2 regions of the Delftia sp. WY8 genome follow, and region 1 is predicted to be linked to the other one. Evidence: riboswitches for the same ligand, from Rfam matches in the RefSeq annotation. Region 1 holds a riboswitch; the other holds the start of a gene.
The links. Region 1 has a riboswitch for cobalamin ahead of G4D77_RS00265 (TonB-dependent receptor domain-containing protein). Riboswitches for the same ligand answer to the same signal wherever they lie in the genome.
Positions count from the first base shown of each region.

Region 2: linked by a shared signal. The riboswitch ahead of G4D77_RS21010 (TonB-dependent receptor) and the one ahead of G4D77_RS00265 (TonB-dependent receptor domain-containing protein) in region 1 are both predicted to bind cobalamin.

Region 1 covers NZ_CP049795.1:69,838-74,043, reverse strand. The annotation lists gene G4D77_RS00270 (ABC transporter substrate-binding protein) at 1-718, opposite strand, end outside; gene G4D77_RS00265 (TonB-dependent receptor domain-containing protein) at 724-2,637, opposite strand; cobalamin riboswitch at 2,708-2,933, opposite strand; gene G4D77_RS00260 (hypothetical protein) at 3,030-3,419, shown strand; gene G4D77_RS00255 (helix-turn-helix transcriptional regulator) at 3,445-3,636, shown strand; gene G4D77_RS00250 (sulfite exporter TauE/SafE family protein) at 3,646-4,206, opposite strand, start outside.
Region 2 covers NZ_CP049795.1:4,554,359-4,558,564, reverse strand. The annotation lists gene G4D77_RS21015 (ABC transporter substrate-binding protein) at 1-81, opposite strand, end outside; gene G4D77_RS21010 (TonB-dependent receptor) at 92-2,323, opposite strand; cobalamin riboswitch at 2,453-2,736, opposite strand; gene G4D77_RS21005 (CHAD domain-containing protein) at 2,775-3,656, opposite strand; gene G4D77_RS21000 (YbaK/prolyl-tRNA synthetase associated domain-containing protein) at 3,726-4,206, opposite strand, start outside.

The sequences.
Region 1 (4,206 bases):
GGCGCAGCACGTATTCGGGCGTGATTCGCGGAAAAGGGCCCAGGTTGGGCGGCAGCACATTGCGCGCGCCCAGGCGCTGCAGCAGTTGGCCTATGAAGGAGTCCGGCCCTGCCGCGTAAGGCGTGGCGTCCACTTCGAAATACACCTTCTGCCCGGCGGGCGCTTGCGCAGCCAGCGCCTTGGCCTGCTGGTCCACCTCGGCCTGCATGCGTGCCAGCAGGGCGTTGGCGCGCTGCACCTGCAGCAGCTGGTCGAGCTTGTGCAGTACCTGCTCCAGCTGCGCCATGTCGTTGGCGTCCAGTGCCAGCACGGGAATGCCGAAGCGCTCCAGCTGCGCGATGACGGGTGCGGAATACGCCATCAGCACCACGTCGGGCCTGAGCCGCACGGTGGCCTCGACCAGCGGGGCAAAAGTGTGGCCCAGCTTGGGCAGGGCGGCCACGCGGGCCGGGTGGTTGGAGAATTCGTCCACGCCCACGATGCGCTCGCAGGCGTCCAGCGCGCACAGCGATTCGGTCAGCGAGGGCAGCAGCGAGACGATGCGCTGCGGCACCCGCTCCAGGCGCACCTGGCGCCCGCGCATGTCGGTGACGGTGTAGGCAGTGGTTGCCCCGCCCGTTCCCGCATCCACCGCCTTTTGCGCGACGGCGCTGCCCGCGCAGGCCAGGGCGGCGATCAGCAGCAGAAGGCGGGGCAGGCGCACAAGCAGCAGGTGCATGGCGGTCAGGGCAGGGGAGTCCAGCGCACGCTGACGAACACGGTGCGGCCTGCGTTCGCATAGCCGCGCGTGGGGGCGTAGTCGCGGTCGGCGATGTTGTTGACGCGGGCCAGCAGCGTCCATTGCCTTGTCAGCTGGCGCTGGGCGTAGAGGTTGACCACGCCGTAGCCGCCCAGCTTGAAGGTGTTGGCCTCGTCGGCATAGCGGCCGCTGTAGAGCTGCGCTTCGCCGCCCAGCGTCCAGCCGGCCGCCTGGGTGTCGGCGTTGAGCTTGAGCATGCGCTTGGAGCGGTAGGGCAGCAGCTTGCCGGTCTCCAGGTTCTCGGGGTTCATGAAGTCCAGCGAGGCGCCCAGGTTGGCGCTGCCCAGGCGCGTGCTGCCCGCCAGCGTCAGGCCGGTGGTCTCCACGCTTTGCCAGTTGCGGTAGCAGTTGCAGGGAACGGCGCTGTTCCAGTCGTAGGTGATGAGGTTCTTGAACTTGTTGCGGTAGACCACGGCCGAGAGGCGGTTGGCACCGGCCGCATAGTGCAGGCCCGTTTCCACGTTGGTGCTGCTTTCGGGCTTGAGGTCGGCCGCCGCCTGGCCCGTGAAGCGCTCGTACAGCGTGGGCGTTCTGAAGGCCGTGCCGGCCGATGCCACCCAGCGCCAGCGCTCGTCGATCTGCAGGCCGTAGCCCAGGCCGCCCGTGGTCTTGTTCTGCTGGTCGCGCACCTGGTCGTGACGCAGGTTGGCGTCGAACTGGTGGCGGCCCTCGGTCAGGCGCCAGCCGGCCGACAGGGAGTTCTGCACGCGCCGGCTGTCGGTGTTCTGCGTCCAGGCGTATTGGGTGTCCAGCTTGTCCTCGCGGCGCTCCAGGTCGATGTTGAAACGGTGCTGGCCCAGCGTGAACAGGTTCTGCAGCAGGTAGTTGGTGGAGCGGCCCTTGGCGCTTTCGGGCGACTGGGTGTGGCGGTCGCTTTGGCTGTCGGTATGGGAGATCTGGACCACGCTTTTGTACATGGCGTTCCAGCCGGCCTGCCAGCGCAGGCTGCCGGTGGTGTTCTTGACCACGTCGTAGTCGTCGAACGGCGGCGGGCTCTGGTCGTAGTGGGTGCGCAGGCGGCTGTGCAGCAGGCTGGCGTCGATCTGGTGGATGCCCGTTTTGTAGCCCGCGTTCAGGCCCAGCGAGGTGTTGCTGTAGCCATCCTTGTCCGGGTTGGGCGAGAAGGTGTTGCCGGGGTAGACGTCGAAGCCGTCGCTGCGCTCGTCCGCCAGGTTCAAGCCATAGGTGAAGCCGTTGGCTCCGCCCTGGAATCCTGTGGCCAGCTTGCTGGTGCCCTGGTTGCCGATGCCGGCCTCGGCATAGGCGCGGGTCTGGCCGTCCGCCCGCTTGGTGAAGATCTGGATCACGCCGCCCATGGCGTCTGAGCCATAGATGGCGGCGGCCGGGCCGCGCAGCACTTCGATGCGCTCGATCTGCGCCAGCGGCAGGGTGGACCAGACCGCGCCACCCTGCAGCTCCTGCGAGCTGTAGCGCACGCCGTCGATGAACACGGCAGTGTGCTGGTTGCTGGTGCCGCGCAGGTAGACCGAGGTGACCTGGCCCGGCCCGCCGTTGCGGTTGATCTGCACGCCCGGCACCTGCACCAGCAGGTCGGCCACGCCCGTGGCGCCGCTGCGGGCAATGGTCTCGGCGTCGATCACGGTCATGTCGGCCGTGACGGTGCGCAGGGGCTGCTCGCTGCGCGAGGCGGTGACGACCACGGTATCGAGCTGGGAGGCCTGTGCGCGCTGCGCCTGTTGTGCCTGTTGTACCTGTGCTTGGGCCTGGCAGGCCAGCAGCGAGGCCGCAGCCAGGGCGGACAACGTGCGCAGTACGGGGAACGCCGAGGGCGAGCGAAGAGCGGCGCCAGGGGCGCGCGCGAGGGCGAGGGTGTGCATGGATGCGAGCCAGTTGCGCGCCAGCGACCCCGCCGGCACGGAAACCACAAAGACCGGCTGCGCTGCATGCGCGGCCGGCCGCCTGTTGGCCGGTATCCAGACTGGTGACGCACTCGCCAAGGCCTTCCCGGGCTGTACGCCCAGTGGCACGGGTTTGGCGGGGGCCGGTGCCATGCACGCGGCGTTTCACTCACTGTTGCGGGGGCAGTACATGCGGGCGGCTTTATCTGGCCGCCCCATGTTTCCCGTTTAACCGCAGCCCCTGGGGCTGCTGGCACCAACGGCGGCGATTGTACGGCGGGGCGTTCAGTGCCGATGTAAAGCTTGCTTGACATGCCCGCGGGTGGCATCGCACAATGTCAAGCATCCTTTACACATTGCGAGAGACTTCCATGAATCAAACAACGGTCACCAACCGCCGCTACCAGAAGGAGCTGGGATTTGCGCTGCTGCTCTACATGGCGCTGCTTGTGGGGGCGCTTTTGCTCAGCGCCGACATGCAGGCCGGGGCCCTGCGCACGGCCCTGCTGCTCAGCCCCATGCTGGCGTTTGCGCTGGCCGTGCGGGCCATCGTGCGGCTGGTTCGCGATACCGACGAGTTCCTGCGCAAGTCCATGCTGGAGCAGCTGGCGATTGCAGCGGCGGGCACGGCCGGCATCACCTTCACCTACGGATTCCTGGAAATGGCAGGGTTTCCCAAGCTCAGCATGTTCATGGTGTGGCCCTTGATGGGTGCGCTCTGGGTGGCTGCCTCGGTGGCCCACTGGCTGCGCAGCCGATGAGCTGTTCCGCCAAAGTGCCCCGCCCATGAAAAACATCATCCGTGAACTGCGCGCCGAGCGCGGCTGGAGCCAGGCTGCGCTGGCGGACCTGCTGGGCGTGTCGCGCCAGACCGTCAATGCCATAGAGACGGGCCGCTACGACCCCAGCCTGCCGCTGGCATTCGCCATTGCCCGGGTGTTCGAGACCCGGATCGAGGCGATCTTCCAGGAGGGTTGAGCGCAGCGCTCAGGCCACGATCATGACCAGCAGCACCAGGCCCAGCAGGGCCAGGTAGGCTTTGGCATGCAGGGCATCGGGAATGCGGCCGATCAGCGGGGCCGCCAGCCTGATGCCGGTCCACGATCCGGCCGTCAGCAACGCAAAGGCCTGCAGGTCCACATAGCCCACATGCCAGGGGCCCAGCCCCGCGCCCTGCGATGCCAGCATGTAGGCAGCGGTGCCCGCCACGGCCATGGGCAGGGACAGCGGGCTGGCCATGGCCGTGGCCGCCGCCATGCTGGCGCCGCGCCGGCGCATCAGCGGCACGGTCATCACGCTGCCGCCCACACCCAGGAAGGCTGCAATCGCGCCAATCGCCAAGCCTGCGGTGGCGGCGGGCCTGCGGCCCATGGGCTGCAATTGGGCGGCGGTGCCGTGCACGAAGCCCGGGCGCAGCAGCGCGTCGGCGATGGTCAGGGCCAGGTAGGCGATGAAGGCCCAGCGCACCCATTCCCCGCTGATCCAGGTGGCGGCCGCCGCGCCTGCCACGGCGCCGGCCGCGATGAAGCCGGCCAGCGGCCGCACCTG
Region 2 (4,206 bases), 2.2 Mb from region 1:
GGCCGCGGGCAGGCCGCAGCCCAGGGCCGCCGCCGCGCCCTGGCGCAACAACTGGCGGCGCGTGGTGCTGGATTGCCTCATGCCATGGTCCTCAAAACTCTGCTTGCAGGCCGACCATGAGTTCGCGCCCGGCCATCGACGTTCCGCAGCCGCCGTTCTGGTACGCCGGGTTGGCGATGCAGGGCGCGCGGTCCAGCGCGATGAAGATGGGATGGCGGTTCAGGTCGAACAGGTTGTTGACGGCTGCGAACAGCTTGACGCCGCGCGACACGCGGTAGTCGGCACGCAGGTTCCAGATGGTGAAGGCGCCCTTGCGGTGGATGAAGGTGCTGCTGGGCTCGCCCTGCGGGATGAGCAGCGCCTCTTCCGTGTCGTACCACATGGGACCGCGCAGCAGCGTGGACAGCTGCAGGCTCCAGTCGCCCTGCAGGCGCCCGCTGCCCTGGCCGTAGCGCACGCCGGCCGAGGCCTCGTAGCGGTACATGCGCTGCACCTTGTCGGTATTGGCCGACGCTGGCGATCCCTTGTCCCGCATGCTGAAGTGGTAGTAGCCGCCAGCCCAGGCCTTGAGCTGGTGGCCCGTCAGGTTCAGCGCCCGCGCCAGGTCCATGTCGGCCTGCATTTCCAGGCCGCGCGCCACGATGTCGGCCGCGTTGTTGGCGTAGTCCGAGGTGTTGGTCGTGGCCCCGCGCGAGACGGTGATGATGCGGTCGCTGATGGTGTTCTGGAACAGGGCCGCATCCACGCGCCAGCCGGGCTGCTGCAGCGCGGCGCCGACCTCGATCTGGCGGCTGGTCTCGGGCTTGAGGTTGGGGTTGCCGAAGGTGCGGCCACCGCCGACGGCCGTGAAGTCCGAAGCCAGCTCCGTGGCCGTGGGAGCGCGGAAACCCGTGGAGGCCGCAGCGCGCAGCGTGAGCCGGTCCGTGGCCTTCCAGGTGGCGCCGGCCGACCAAGTGTGGTTGTCGTAGTCGCGCGTGCTGGCCTGGGCCAGGGCGAGATTGGGCGTATCGTCGAAACGCGTCGTGCCCCAGGTCTTGCGCAGGCCGGCACGCAGCGTGAGGCGATCGTCGAACAGGGTCTGCGCGTCCTCGACGTACAGCGCGTGCACCTGCTCGGTCTGGTTGTTGTCATAGGGCGCAACCTGGCCCGCCGGGCCGCCCGGCATGGCCACGCGCAGGCGGTCGGAGCGCAGCTTGCTGCGCTCCCAGTCGAAGCCCATCAGCAGGTCATTGGTCTGGCTGACACGCAGGCGCGGCTGAAAGCGCAGGCCCGTGGCGTCCAGCTGGCGGTGGTTGTAGTCGCGCGCCGTGCCGGGCACGGCGCTGTTGCCCGAGCGGATCACGGGCGATGCCCAGTTGAACTCATCGGTATCGACCAGGCTGTAGAGGTGGGTCGTCCAGCTCAGGCGCTGGCCGGGCAGTGCGCCTTCGTAGGTCAGGTCCAGCGAGCGGTTGCTGCGGTTGTCGCGGCTGTAGATGTTGGCGCCCGATCCGCGAAAGCCCGCGTTGTAGATGCCGTCCGTGCGCAGCTGCAGCTCCACGCGGTGCAGCTCGTGCAGCTGCCAGCCCAGGGCGCCGCTGGCGCCGCGCCGCTTCCAGCCCGTGTTCTCCATGCGCGTGCCGCCGTCGCCCGACTCGTAGTCGCCGCGCCCGCCTGCGCTCACGCCGAAGTACCAGTCGAAGCGGTCATTGGCGCCGGCCGTCTGCGCATCGGTGCGCCACAGGTCCCACGAGCCGGCCTGGACCTGGGCGCGCGTGCCAGGCGCCGTCGCTCCCGTCTTCATGATGATGTTGACCACCCCGCCCATGGCCTGGCTGCCGTAGATCACCGAGGACGGGCCGCGCACGATCTCGATGCGCTCCACATCCGAGGGGCTGAGCTTGGACAGGTTGGCCGTGCCCGCGCGCCGGCCGTTGACCAGCACCAGCACCTGGCTGCGGAAGTCGCGCCCCTGGCCGTCGGTGGAGGCGCCGCGCAGGTTCATCGAGGTCTGGGCCGCCGTCCATTCGCTGAGAAAGCCCACGGCGTTCTCGGCCAGCAGGTCGGTGACCGAGCGCGCGCTGGAGCGCTCTATGGCCTCGCGGTCGATGGTCTGCGTGGTGCTCGCGATGCGGCTGCGCGCCTCGGGCCGCGCCGTGGCGGTCACGAAGACGGCGTCCAGCGCATCGTCGGCGGATGCACCGGCTTTGCCGGCCGCCGGTTCCTGTGCGGCGCCGGCCGCCGCGGCGCAGCAGGCCAGCACGGCCGCAGCGGTGGCCGGGCGCAGGAAGGGAGGAAGGGGAAAGGGGCCGGAACAATCGGCGGCCAAAGAAGCGAAGCGCATGCGTTGAATCCAACTGCCCCAGTCACCCGTGGGGCCTATCGTCTGAACCACGCCGCACGGCGCGCACGCCGGAGCCGGCCACGCCAGCGCAGGCTGGGGCCGGACCGGACAGGCGCACTCCCGCGGCGTCCGAAAGCAATGCAGAAGGCCGGTATCCGGGCTTGCGGAACGCTGCGGCGCGCAGGGTGGGCGCGCTGCAGCAGGCATCCCCGCCTTCCCATGTCCGTCCAGACACAGTGGCTTGCGGCGCGCAACCGGTGGGTGGCGCGCCAGCGTGGGGAGTTGTATTCCGCTGACCGTTGCGGGGGCAGCGCAGGCATTGCGAGCGGCCACCTCGATGGCATCGCGCACCTGCTTCCCGTTGAACCCCTGGCCGGTGAACGGCATGAGGCACCTTCAGCAACAGCGCACCGCCACGGCCCAGGGGCTGCGGCGGTGCGCCAGCGGCGGATTATCGCCCAGCCCAGAAGCCCGGCACCCGGGCCAGCGCCCGCAGCGCGCGGCGGCTGCTGCGCGCGCTGGTGGCCAGGCGGGCCTGCAGGTAGCCGGCGGCGAACCAGGCGCGCGGGTCGCGCGCGGCCTCGGCATGGAAATGCTCGGCCGCCACGGCCATGTCGTTGTGCAGGCCCAGCGCGTCCTGGGCGGGCACCAGCGCCTCGGCAAAGCGCCGGCCCTTTTTGCCGGGCCACATTCCGGGCGCGAATTCCCGTGCAAAGTCCGCCAGATAGCGCAGGCGCTTGAGCCGCTTGCGCACGCGGTGCTGCTGCGACAGCGGCAGGCGGTCGAAGTGCCGGCCGTCGCGCAGCACCTGGCGGTGCAGGCGCGCCAGCCGCCGTGCCAGGTACTTGCGCGTGCCTGCGGCGGACAGGTGGGCAAAACGGGCCGATGGCTCTGCCTGCGGCGCCTGCGCCAGCGCCTGGATCTCGGCCAGCGCGTGCAGGAACGGCGGCTCGCGCACGGCAGCGGCTGCATCCGCCTGCACGGCCTGCGGCGCCTGCCAGTCGCACAGGGGCGCATGGGCGGCCTGCAGCAGCGGGCGCACCACATCGGCCAGCGTATCGGCATCGCGCAGCGTGCCCAACTGCGCAAAGGCCTGGGCCAGGGGGTCATCCCATTCGGCGCGCATGCCGGGCGCCAGCCCCGCGCACTCACGCAGCACGGTGCGCAGGCGCCGCAGGGCCACGCGCAGCTGGTGAATGGTCTCGGCATCGCTGCCACCGCCCTCCAAGACCGCCAGATGCGACTGCACCTGGGCCAGGGCAGCAGCCAGCGCCGCACGCACAAAGCCGGCCGCATCGGGCCGGTCAGGGTGCTGCTTCGCAGGGGTGGACATGGTCAGGCAAGGAGATGTGGACGTTGCCGACGATTGTGGGCGCAGCCCCGCGCCAGGGTCAATCCATGGTCAATCGGCGCCCTCCCCGCTCAGGCTGTGCAGCGCGGGCCGGGCAATGCGCACATAGTCGGCCGAGTCCAGCACGATGGAGCGGTCCAGCCGGCCCGCATTGAAGGCGATCTCGGCAAAGCGCTCCACCAGTGCCGGGTCCACCACCAGGCGCACCTGCGGGTTGAAGGAGAACGGCGGCACCGATCCCATCACGCAGCCGGTGGCGGCCTGGGCCTCCTCTGGCGAGGCCAGCGTGGCCTTGCGCACGCCCACGGCCTGGGCCAGGCGCTTGAAGTCCAGCTTACGGTCGCCGGGCAGCACGGCCAGGAACAGCTGGGGATCGCCCGCACCGGACGCATCGCGGCTCTTGCAGAGCATGGCCTTGGCACCCTGGCCGGGTGCCGTGCCCCGGATTTCGGCGACGAGGTCGGAGCGGCCCTCGGCAGGGTGCTCGATCACGCGAAAGCGCGCGTCCTGGGATTGCAGCAGGTGAACAAGG